Regions from separate parts of the Neobacillus sp. NRS-1170 genome, predicted to be linked through region 2. Evidence: predicted binding sites of a transcription regulator. Region 2 holds the regulator's gene; each other region holds the start of a gene.
What was found. Region 2 encodes Rex, which represses fermentation and respiration genes when NADH is low (regulators of the CRP and FNR family bind a similar motif). Its sites were predicted from a motif close to TTGTGAAATATTTCACAA; they were not measured.
Positions count from the first base shown of each region.

Region 1 (3,071 bases), on a different contig from region 2:
ATCCAATGATTCGTATTTCGATCCAAGCGGTACAGCGAAACGAGTTGGCAGGAACATGTACTCGGTATTTTCGGTAACGAAGGCCGCACAGTGCGGACCGCTTGTGTTTGGAACTTGGATGATGTCTTTTACGGTAAAGGTTTTTAAATCCATGGCCGCCGCACGGCTGTTACCAACGTCCGTTGCAAACATGAATTTACCGTCATAGTCTCCGTTTGTTTCAGAAAAGGCAGGGTGGTGAAGGTCTCCCCATGTATAGTCACCCATTAATTTCTTGGAGTGCTCATCAAAGCCATATCCTGTTGCCGAATCTGGTGAGAATACTGGAATGGTACGAATATGACGCATCGATGGAACACCGTAAATAAACATTTGTCCAGAGTGTCCGCCAGATGCGAACAGGTAGTAGTCATCTTTTTTACCAAAAGGAACATACACCTTTTCTGCATCGCTTTTATTGCCTGCGGATGCAGCTTCCGTATTAGTCTTTGCGGAAAAATCAGCAAAGGAGATTGTCGCAGCTACGAAGCCGGCAAGTAATCCCGATGCGATTGGAATCCATTTTTTCATTGCATTACACCACCTTTTGATTATTTTGCTTCAGATGCTTGCTTAAGAAGATCAAGGACCTGCTTGCGCTCGTCATCTGTTAATGGATTTTTACCGATTACGCCTGACATAACTGCTGAAGTAGGCGCCTTTAAGAATTCCTCTATTGGCTTGCCGTGCTTGCCTTCCACATTAACAAAGGCTTGGGAAAGATCCGGTCCGACGGCGCCGCCTTTTAGATTAAGAGCTTCCACGCTGTGACAGCCAAGGCATCCTTTTTTATTAAGGATGTTATCCTCGTTTGCCGATGATGCTTTTGCGGGTTCCTCCTTAGCTTCAGTGGTTGTATTCGTTGTTTGCTTTGTATCAGCTTGAGCGGTTTGCGGCTGTTTTTCGGAGTCTCCCATGATGACTCCAAAAACAAGGTAGCCTAAACCGAAGCCAAGCAACGCGCAAATGACAAAACTTATAATGGCTTTATTCATTTTGTTTTGACCCTCCTTTTTGTCTAATGAACAACTTTATCCTACCCGCGGAGGGTTGATTAAATTGTGATGTACCTCACACCGTTTCGGATGTTTTTGAACGTTCTGTGAAAGGGCTCGCAAACCCTAGGAAAAATCGCTATTTTAAATTATTGAACGATTTGTGAATCTTAAGAATACAGAGATTTGTGACGTTGGTTGGGACATAAGGGCAAAGCGTGTGTCGGGAATCTTTCGAGGCTGAAAAAAGATATTTTGAAGTCTGAGAAAATTATTTTGTTCCACATTTATTATTATTAATAGGATAATTCATATTTTGCTAGTAAGACATTTTAGGGTGGAAATTCATCACTAAAAGCCCTTCTTTATGCCAGTGGATTAAAAATGTCTAAATTTTTTGTGTTTTTGAAATAGTATTGACATTATTCTAATACGATTATAGAATGACACTGTAATATATGAAACGATATACTTCTAATAAAGTTTAATTTGAACTTTTTCTGGTTCGGTTGTAACCGCTTCCAACTTTTGCCTCACACTAATGAAAATATGAACAATGGGTTTACATGCATCTTTTTTTGAAAGCAACAATAAGGAATAAAGGGGAGGAAAAGGAATGGCAAACAAGGAATTGAGCAGGGGTTTAAGTTCACGTCATATTCAAATGATTGCTTTGGGCGGAACGATTGGTGTAGGTCTATTTATGGGTTCTTCCAGCACAATAGGCTGGACGGGTCCATCTGTCATGCTCGCTTATGGAATTACAGGAATATTTCTATATTTAATTATGCGCGCCATGGGGGAAATGCTTTATTTGGAACCAAGTACAGGATCATTCGCAACATTTGGCTATAAGTATATCCATCCAATCGCGGGATATATGACTGCCTGGAGCAACTGGTTCCAGTGGGTAGTTGTCGGTATGGCGGAGGTTATCGCGATTGGCACCTATATGCAGTACTGGTATCCAGATCTTCCTGCATGGATTCCGGGACTTATCGCAATGGTTATTCTTGGAACAGCAAACTTTATTTCTGTTAAATCATTTGGTGAATTCGAATTTTGGTTTGCGCTAATTAAAGTAGTTACGATTGTATTGATGATTGTGGCAGGTTTTGGCTTGATTTTCTTTGGCTTTGGCAACGGCGGAGAAGCGATTGGCCTATCAAATCTCTGGAAAAACGGCGGCTTCTTTACTGGCGGCTTAAAAGGTTTCCTTTTTGCACTATCACTTGTTGTCGGTGCTTATCAAGGTGTAGAGCTTATCGGTATTACAGCTGGTGAAGCAAAAGATCCTCAGAAAACATTAAGAAACGCGATTCAAAGTACAATTTGGCGTATTCTTGTATTCTATATCGGTGCTATTTTTGTTATTGTTACTGTTTATCCTTGGGATAAGTTAACTTCACTTGGAAGCCCTTTTGTAGCAACTTTTGCAAAAATCGGTATTACAGCTGCTGCTGGAATCATTAACTTTGTTGTGATCACTGCGGCTATGTCAGGTTGTAACAGCGGTATCTACAGTGCAGGGCGCATGCTTTATACTCTTGGTGTCAATGGACAAGCTCCAAAATCGTTTGCGAAGGTTTCAAGCAACGGAGTGCCTCTAGTCGGTACAATTGGCGTACTGATCGGCCTTGGCGTTGGCGTAGTTTTAAGTTATCTGGCACCAGAAAAACTGTTTGTGTACGTCTATGCGGCAAGTGTCCTTCCTGGAATGGTTCCTTGGTTTGTCATCTTAATTAGCCAAATCAAGTTCAGGAAAGTCCATGCTGCAAAAATGGCCAGCCATCCTTTCAAGATGCCTTTTGCGCCTGTCACGAACTATCTGACAATTGGCTATTTAACTGCGGTGCTTGTCGGTATGTGGTTTAATGAAGACACTCGTGTCTCACTGATTGCAGGTATTGTCTTCCTGGCTATTGTGGTAATCAGCTATTATGCTTTCGGAATCAACAAACGTGTACCTGCTGAGCTCCAGTCAGAGGATAGGACTGATAGGGAAGCAGTGTAAATATTACGAATAAATAGGGACAT
Region 1 is NZ_JBITPF010000021.1:52,705-55,775, reverse strand. Features, by position in the region: gene nosZ (Sec-dependent nitrous-oxide reductase) at 1-570, opposite strand, end outside; gene ACIFOT_RS08665 (cytochrome C) at 591-1,034, opposite strand; gene ACIFOT_RS08660 (amino acid permease) at 1,651-3,048, shown strand.
Region 1: a site for Rex is predicted at 1,099-1,116, ahead of ACIFOT_RS08665 (cytochrome C). Genes of this name have one in related genera too.

Region 2 (3,071 bases):
TCATAGTTGGCCGCTTTCTGATCTAGATATGAGCTGTAATTGCCAGTAAACCGCTGAATCTGCTTCCGGGATACCTCATACACCTGCGTGACGACTTTATCTAAAAAATAGCGGTCGTGGGAGACAATTAATATTGCACCATCATAACCCTGGAGATATTGCTCCAGCCATGAGAGAGTATCGATATCCAAGTGGTTGGTCGGCTCGTCCAAGATTAAAATGTCAGGTTTGGTTAATAGCAGTTTCCCTAAAGCAAGCCGGGTTTTTTGACCGCCGCTTAAACTGGCAATCATCGCATTAGAATCATGAAAATTTAATCCGTGGAGCACAGAGCGAATATCCGCCTCGAACTGGTAGCCGCCCTGCTCTTTAAATTTCACTTGAAGCCCGTCATATTCTTTTAAAATTCTTTCGTAGCGACTTGAGTCTTCGAAAATTGCAGAATCGGCCATTTGTTCTTCAAGCTTTCGAAGTGACTTCTCCATCTGACGAAGTTCCTCAAAAACAGTCAGCATTTCTTCCCAGATAGACAAATTGGATTCTAACCCCGTATTCTGTGCCAAATATCCGATGGTCACATCTTTTGGTTTAATAATTTCCCCGCCATCATGTGACAGATGACCGGCAATGATTTTCAGTAGCGTCGATTTCCCCGCACCATTGCGGCCAACAAGAGCAACGCGGTCTCTTGTTTGTAATTCCAGCTTTATATTCGATAAAATAAGGTCAGCACCATAATATTTTTGTAGTTGATTAACCTGCAATAAAATCATAAAATTCACCTCTATACTACTCAATATTTTACCGTATTCCCAAAGGTCCGGCAATAAAGCGGGTCAGTTTGCCTGATGAGAAAACCTCATGGACAAAAAAATGTACCGATAGTTCAAAGTTTCACAGACATAGAAAGAAAAATAGTGTATGATTTAATCGGAGGATTGTTTATATGGCAGAATTCACTCATTTTAATGAAGAAGGCAGAGCAAAGATGGTTGACGTCAGTGATAAACCAGAAACGGCGCGCACAGCTCTGGCTCATTCAAGCATAACAGTCAGCAGAGAAATTTTTGAAAAAATAACGAATCATGAAATGAAAAAAGGCGATGTCTTAGCTGTTGCGCAGGTTGCCGCCGTGATGGCCGCGAAAAAGACATGGGATCTTATTCCAATGTGCCATCCTATTCCATTAACGGGAGTGAATATCTCTTTCTCGTGGGAACAGGCCGGTGACAACTATCAATTACATATTGCAGCTTCTGTTAAAACAAAAGGTAATACAGGTGTTGAAATGGAAGCGTTAACAGCAGCGTCTGCCTGTGCATTAACTGTCTATGATATGTGTAAAGCCGTTGATAAAGGCATGGTCATCGGACCGACCTATTTAGTAGAGAAAACGGGCGGTAAAAATGGAGATTTTAAGAGAACAGAACTAGTTTAACAAAACTATTTATATGGGGTGTGGGAGATTATGAGTAATGAAACGATGAAAATACCACAGGCGACAGCCAAACGGCTGCCCCTTTATTATCGATTTTTAAAAAACTTGCATTCTTCCGGCAAGCAAAGAGTTTCATCAGCAGAATTAAGTGAAGCGGTTAAGGTTGATTCGGCGACAATCCGAAGGGATTTTTCCTATTTTGGAGCCTTAGGGAAAAAGGGCTATGGATATAATGTGAATTACTTATTAACCTTCTTCCGGAAAACATTGGACCAGGATGAACTGACAAAGGTTGCCTTAATTGGGGTGGGGAATCTTGGTACAGCCTTTTTAAACTATAACTTTTTGAAAAATAATAATACGAAAATTGAATGCGCTTTTGATGTCGATCCTGGAAAAATGGGAACGACGATTCGTGAGGTACCGGTTTATCATTTGGATGAGCTGGAGAGGGTAATCACCGAACATCAAATATCAGTCGCGATTTTAACCGTTCCGGCACAGGTCGCCCAAATGATTACAGACCGGCTTGTAAAGGCAAATGTGAAAGGAATCTTAAATTTCACACCGGCAAGATTAAATGTTCCGTCCTCGCTTCGTGTTCATCACATTGATTTAGCTGTCGAGCTGCAATCACTGATTTACTTTTTAAAGCATTATCCAAATCCAACAGATGAAATCGAAGAATAAAATGTTTAAGGGCTTTTCGCAAAATTTTGCGGAAGGCCCTTTTATTATTAGGACAAGTTTTTCGAATCTTTACAACGTAACAGTGTTATGTTACATTAATACACAGAAAGGGGTTTTAATCATGAGCGAGGAGTTAATTTCGAAAAAGGAATTATTAGAGCTGGCGGGAATATCCTATGGACAGCTGTATAGATGGAAGCGTAAAGACCTCATTCCGGAGGAATGGTTTGTAAGGAAATCCACGTTTACCGGCCAGGAAACCTTCTTTCCAAAGGAAAAAATCTTAGAAAGAATCAATAAAATTCAAACGATGAAGGAAAATTTATCGTTAGATGAACTAGCAGACATGTTTTCTCCTAGTCTAAGCGATTTGCAGTTAGATAAGGATGAATTAATAAAACGTAACATTGTTTCAAATGCAGTGATGAATTTTTACCTGGAAAATGACCAAGGCAGCCCAAATTTTAATTTTTCCAGAATGCTTGAAGTTTATGTTTTAGAGAAGCTGTTGCAGTCAGGGGAGATCAATTTGGATGAAGGGAAAATGCTGCTGCAGGTGCTAAAGGACAATGCCGCGCTGATTAAGCAAAAAAGCTGTGAACTCCTGATTACCCGCAAACTTGGTGTATCATCGTGTTTCTTACTGATTAATGCGGAAGAGATCCATTTTGAGAGGGGAACGAAGATTGTCGTGCAGGTTTCCTTAATGACCTGTATGGAAGAAATTAAGTCGAAATTATTATAAAGGAGAATCCTTATGGAATTGAAAAATAGAGGAGATTTGGCCATTAATGGCTTAGGTTCTTCAAACGGCGGACAATTTAACCTAGTTACATTGAATGGCAGAGGGACGATCAACAATGATGTGGAATGTCATGAATTTGAATGCAATGGATTAGGGACGGTCAATGGGAATGTGACAGCAGATATGGCCAGAGTAAAC
Region 2 is NZ_JBITPF010000099.1:29,652-32,722, reverse strand. Features, by position in the region: gene ACIFOT_RS30945 (ABC-F family ATP-binding cassette domain-containing protein) at 1-773, opposite strand, end outside; gene moaC (cyclic pyranopterin monophosphate synthase MoaC) at 947-1,438, shown strand; gene ACIFOT_RS30935 (redox-sensing transcriptional repressor Rex) at 1,469-2,128, shown strand; gene ACIFOT_RS30930 (YhbD family protein) at 2,250-2,873, shown strand; gene ACIFOT_RS30925 (polymer-forming cytoskeletal protein) at 2,886-3,071, shown strand, end outside.

Region 3 (3,071 bases), on a different contig from region 2:
AAGCTGGAAAATAATATCTCCGTAATTTACATGGTGGCCAGCTTCCGCTGCAGCCCCCAATACTAGACTGTTCGTTAACACCCCGGGTTCACTCCTTTCAAGAGTCGCTAAAGCGATAGTAAAACAACCATTTTAAAATAACAGACATAAATGAATGGCGAAGTTTTTACGCGCTTCGCCATCTGGAGTTTTTGTCATTTTATCGGTTCAATACCATGAACGCAATTACAACACCGATGATCGGAAGGGCTTCAACTAATGCTACCCCGATGAACATAGTTGTTTGTAATAGACCACGAGCGTGTGGCTGACGAGCGATACCTTCTACTGTACGTCCTACGATTAGACCGTTACCGATACCTGCACCTACTGCTGCTAAACCGATTGCGATTGCTGCTGCTATAAGATTCATTATTTTGTTCCTCCTTAAAATTGTATGAATAAGTTTTTTTATTTAATATATTAATGGTCATGGCTGACTTTATGGGACAGATAAACCATTGTTAACATAGTGAAGATGTAAGCTTGGATACTGCCGACGAATACAGAGAAACCTTGCCATACAAGTGTCAGCGGCACTGCTGCTATCATACCGGCGATACCTTGATGGGCTAATCCTGCTGCCAAAAGTGAAAGTAGTAATTCACCGGCGTAAATGTTCCCGTAAAGACGCAGACCAAGTGTTAAGGTATTCGCAAATTCCTCAATGATTTTCAACGGAAATAAGAATTTCATCGGCTGGAAGAAGCCTTCTCCATATCCCTTTGCGCCTTTTAGCTTGACGCCGTAGAAATGGGATAACCCCACCACCAAACAGGCTAAAGTCAAGGTTATGACTGGATCTGCAGTTGGTGATTTCCACCATAATTTCTCGTCAATGACGATTGAAAATGGCAAACCCAACATATTGGAAACAAAAATATACATGATAAGTGTCAGCCCTAGGACGTGGAATCTGCCGCCTTCCTTCCAATCCATTGTGCTGTTGATGATGCCCTTGACAAAGTCAAGCACCCATTCTAAAAAGTTCTGCATTCCTGTTGGTTTCATTGCAAGCCTGCGGGTAGAAAGCACGGCAATTAGAAAAACAACCAAACTTGCAATCGTAATCATCAGGATATTGGCACCATTAAACCAAAGACCCATAAATTCAAACTCAGGAGCTCCATGATGCATGTAAACTCACCTCGCTTCCCATTATTTATGTACATGCAACGCATGGTAAAAATAATCTATCATAATGACAATATAGGATGTCATTAGTCCTACCACTACAAAAGCGATGTGGAAATACTCAGGGTATCGAAGAGCAATTACGCCCGCGATTCCGGCTGTCGCCATCCTTTGCAGCGACCCCAGGGAGCGTACCTTCTTCCCTTCTGAAACAGCTTTATCAAACTTTTCAGTTTTCCGCACCAATAACCAAAGATTCAGGAAACTGAACACAGTCCCTAGAATCAGTCCAAGAAACACTGTTTTGTATTCGGTGAAACCCCAGCCAAGAACATAAATGGACAACAAGTAGAAAATCCATTTCTTTTGCCTGTTGTACATCTTTCGAAAATCTGGCATCGTTATTTTTCTCCTGAATAAAAATGGCGGATTGAAATCAGCATGGAATACGTTCCTGCTGCAAGTCCTAAAAGCAAACCGACTATTAAGAAAATGGGCTCGGTACCCCAATGTCTATCCAGCCATCTTCCTGCAAATATACCTATGAGAATGGAACCAACTAACTGGGAGACAATTGCGGACATTAAAGCCATAGCTTGAAATGGGTTGCGGTTATTTTGACGCATACTATCGATCCTCTCTCCAAGAGAATGTCAAGCGGGTAAGAGGTAAATTAATACGTCTAAAATGTATCAATTATGTGAAAACCCTATCATTTTACACCCTTTGTTAGCATACAATAGCGACTTGTCAAAGTCAATGACTTTACGTGAAATATACCACAAACAATTTCCCATGATTTTTGGCAATTTGATGATTAAGTTTCCACTATCATTGTATTGTAAATATTGAAGAATTTTTGACCTTTTTGTGTCTATTTTGTGAACAATGTTTTCAGAAATTTCGGGAAATAATTCTAGTTCGGGATGGTAATCATCGCCTCCATAAAATCCTCTTTGCCGGACTTTTTGGCAAAGATTTTGGCCAAGTATGTTCCCTTTGGCGGCAGCTGCTCTTCCGTGAGCTCTTTTTGAAGCTGCCCTTTTTTTAGATTGGTACCGGTGTCGAGGAAGCCAATGAACCGGTAATCCTCCGGGTTAAATAGCGCAATCCCGAATTCCTCCGCGCCGCCCGGCAAATATACCTCATATTTATACTGCCCCGGCTGATCTCCCTCACCAAATTCAAAGCCCATCACCCGCGGGTAATTGGGTTCTTCGAGTACATAGAGGTAGGGAATCCGAACCTTGGCTGCCCCCGCCTGAAGACTCAAATATCCATCCTGAACCTTTCCTTTGAAGAGAGCCGGGTCCACCGTTAACTCCACCGTGACATCCTTGGTTTGCTTCGGCTCTAAGGTAAACGCCAGCGGCAGCCGCCATTCGAGCCCGTCGACATAGTGCGGGATGTCAAACGTGTATCGGATGGTGCGTCTGCTTGTGTTCTCTATTCTAAGGATGGACTTATGAACATCCTCAGCATTGAACTTGCCAAAATGAAGCGAGCTTGGCGTGACGAGCGATTCCGTCTTAACCGCCTCATCCACCTGAATCCGTCCAGCCCCTTGTTCGTAGGTGCGATAAAAGGCGGCCGCTTTCGTTAATGGCTTAGCCGTATTCATCAAAGCCGACTTAATTTGCTCCGGCGTCCAGTCCGGATGTGCCTGCTTAATCAGCGCACACGCCCCGGCCACATGCGGCGCCGCCATACTTGTCCCCTGCAGGCTCAAGTATCCGCCCGGAACCGTCGAATTAATCGCCACTCCCGGCGCAAGCAGGTCCGGCTTAATCTCCCACGTCCCCGTCACCGGCCCCCGCGAGCTGAAGTCCGCCAGCCGGTCCACTTCCTCCGTGACCACAAGCCTTGCTTGGATCCTTCGTTTACTTAATTCTTTTTTA
Region 3 is NZ_JBITPF010000042.1:17,416-20,486, forward strand. Features, by position in the region: gene ACIFOT_RS19410 (F0F1 ATP synthase subunit B) at 1-81, opposite strand, end outside; gene atpE (F0F1 ATP synthase subunit C) at 200-412, opposite strand; gene atpB (F0F1 ATP synthase subunit A) at 463-1,176, opposite strand; gene ACIFOT_RS19425 (ATP synthase subunit I) at 1,198-1,572, opposite strand; gene ACIFOT_RS19430 (AtpZ/AtpI family protein) at 1,575-1,799, opposite strand; gene ACIFOT_RS19435 (S8 family serine peptidase) at 2,090-3,071, opposite strand, start outside.
Region 3: a site for Rex is predicted at 1,941-1,958, ahead of ACIFOT_RS19430 (AtpZ/AtpI family protein). Genes of this name have one in related genera too.

Region 4 (3,071 bases), on a different contig from region 2:
ATTTTTATTAACCTTGCTGGGGAGTCAATTAGTAGCGGGCGGTGGACAGAGGAAAGAAAAAACAAAATATTAATCAGCCGGCTTGAGGCTGTTAAAGAGCTATTAGAAATTATAAAAAAATTGGAACGAAAACCAAAGGCATTTATTAATGCCAGTGCAGTCGGTATTTATGGAACATCATTAGACATGGTGTTTACAGAAGAAGAGCAAATACTTGGGAATGATTTCCTAGCTGAAACCGTCAGGCAATGGGAATATGAGTCGAGCTTTGCAGCAAAATTGGGAATACGCACTTCTTTTTGCAGATTCGGAATTATCCTTGACCGTGATGAAGGAGCATTGCCAAAAATTGCATTTCCATATAAGGCTTTTATTGGAGGGAATATCGGCCATGGCAGGCAGTGGATGTCGTGGATTCACATTGAAGATATAGTTAAAGGAATTACTTTTATTATTGATAACGAGGACATCCAAGGACCAGTTAATTTTACGGCACCAAACCCGGTTACGATGAGCGAGTTTGGAAAAACACTTGCACTGAAATTACACCGCCCTCACTGGTTGCCGGTTCCCAGCTTTGCCCTCCGATTATTTTTGGGAGAAATGAGTACATTAGTTGTCGATGGTCAAAAAGTATTACCTAATAAATTATTGGATTCAGGTTTTGAATTTAAATACCCTGATCTTCAAAAAGCCTTACAAAATATATTTTCTTAAAATCAGTATCATTCCTTTCCTATAAGGTAAAAATGGAAATAAGTACATAAAGTGCTTTATTTTTACCACATAGCTTGATGACGATTGACAAAAAAATGTTGAAAGGAATGAGCAAAAATGGCTGAAAAGAAGAAAAAGGATAAGGATAGAGGGAAATACAGTCTTACAAGCATGCAAGAGGTATCCTACCAGCGGGAATTTAAAATGGCAGACCGTGCAGGCGGTTATTCTGACAGAAAAACGAAACTATAGTCCACCAAATTTTTAAAGAATTTTCCATTAATGGACCCCTTTTAATTTGTTAAAACTAGAGTAGAGAGCATTTTTCCTCTCAAGAGTTAACATTTGAAAGGGGTTTTTATGATGGGCCGTTCACGCGGACATGGTTCACGAGATAAAAATAAAGCTTCACTTCCACAAGTGCCAAAAAACATGAAATCAGATGGACAGGATGTTGAGTTTTCGAAGGAAATGGCTGATGGAGCGGATCTTGAGGCACTGGCACGCGCTAATGCAGCAAACCAGCGCGTCCAAAATCGAAATAGAAAATAATCATAAAAAAAGAAGCAGGTTTGCCCTGCTTCTTTACTATGGGGAAATGGGGAATATAAAATTTTTTATTGTTCTAATGTTTTAACACTAATTCATGTTCACATTTTTTGCACGGACTTTTTGGAAATAGCCTTTGATAAAAGGTACTGCAAATCGGTCAAGTCCGAAGTAGTAAGCTCCAGTGCCTGCGAATAATAGAATCATCGCTGCTGTATAAAGAATTGGGTTAGTGCTTGTTGTTCCGGCGAGCATAAAGTTTAAGTTCATGAATGCGCCAGCGATTAATGCCGGAATCGTTGCTAATCCCACGATTAATCCTAAACCAACTAGCATTTCTCCCCAAGGAATCAAGACGTTAAAGATATGAACATTTGGGATCGCGAATTGTTGTAAAAAGTCAGCGTACCAAGCTTGCACTGCTGGATTTTCCCCTGTTGCATTTACCAGAGCTCCTTTAAGGAAACCGCCTGCATCGAAACCGCCTGTTAATTTATGATAACCTGCCTCAATCCATTGTAAGCCAAGCCAAACTCGTAATACTGTCCATACAACTGCTGCAAGAGGAGTTTTGTACCATCTCATCACAATCATCTCCTATTAATTTCTTGTGAAATATTTCACAAGTTTATTAATGATTTTAACTTCCCTTTTTGTTAGGGGTGGATCAGCTAGCTGTTATTGTAGAAGAAGTTTGTGAATCCTTTCACTATCTTCTCTACACTTTTAATATACTCTCCTCCTCAGAAAATGACAACGACTTTCACATTTTTTTAACATTTTAATATTAGAAATTTGGAGGTATTGTGAACATCATAAATTAATATCTCCATAACGTTTGTGGATGTTGTGCATAAGTGTTTTAAATAACGTAATACCAATCCGTACATTGTGGATAAGTCTGTGGAAAAATAAACAAGCCTTCCTTATGTAAAGATGACATTATTGATTTAATGTCACCCCGCTTTAAATTTAATACATTCAAGCTTTCAATGAGCAATCCCTTTTGCGACCACTGCTTTAAAATCGTCTGTATAGGTGATGATATCTCCCCATTCCATAAGCTCTTCTTCAGAAATTTTCCAGGTGTGCTTTTCTGCTTCTTGCCGAATTACAGCAAAATGATGGCGATCAGTAGAATAGATGTGATACCCTTTTTCTTTACATTGATCAATGAAAAAGTAATCCTCAGCTCGATTCACTTTTTCAAATTGAACCTGTTGAAAAACATCTTTTCTAAACATAAGTGTTGCTCCGGCAACAGTGTCAACGAAGGAATTTTCTTTACCCGACATATAAATCAGTGCTCTTTTATTTTTAAAATAAATATATAATGAACTTTTGCCGATTATTGAAATATTTTTATTTTTAAAAGCATCCATCCCACTGCTTATATATTCAGGACCGTAATAGTCATCGTCATCAAATTTTGCTATAAAATCATACTTTGATTTCATAATCCCAAAATTCAGGCAGTCGCCTAATGTTGCTTTTTCATGCAGTTGATATACCTGGACACGCTGAAAATTCTTTGCCTTTGCGATCCATTTATCAATGTCCATGGAATCCTTATTTAGGATAATAATTAGCTCTTTATCCTTCCAGGTTTGCTGTCGATAATTTTCGAAAACATTATTGATACTCTCATCTCTTATTGTACAAGTAATTATAGAAACCACTTTCTCCACTCCCTCCATCTAATTTAGAATAATATTTAGGAGTTCAAGATTTTCTCTAAAAGGCTGGTTAAATTGGTGAATTCCCCAAGGGATTTAAGGGAATTAATATCTTCTTGAATGCCTTTT
Region 4 is NZ_JBITPF010000025.1:291,752-294,822, reverse strand. Features, by position in the region: gene ACIFOT_RS11580 (TIGR01777 family oxidoreductase) at 1-717, shown strand, start outside; gene ACIFOT_RS11575 (YfhE family protein) at 835-969, shown strand; gene ACIFOT_RS11570 (YfhD family protein) at 1,081-1,269, shown strand; gene ACIFOT_RS11565 (DoxX family membrane protein) at 1,357-1,851, opposite strand; gene ACIFOT_RS11560 (glycosyltransferase) at 2,256-2,945, opposite strand; gene ACIFOT_RS11555 (glycosyltransferase) at 2,981-3,071, opposite strand, start outside.
Region 4: a site for Rex is predicted at 1,875-1,892, ahead of ACIFOT_RS11565 (DoxX family membrane protein). Genes of this name have one in related genera too.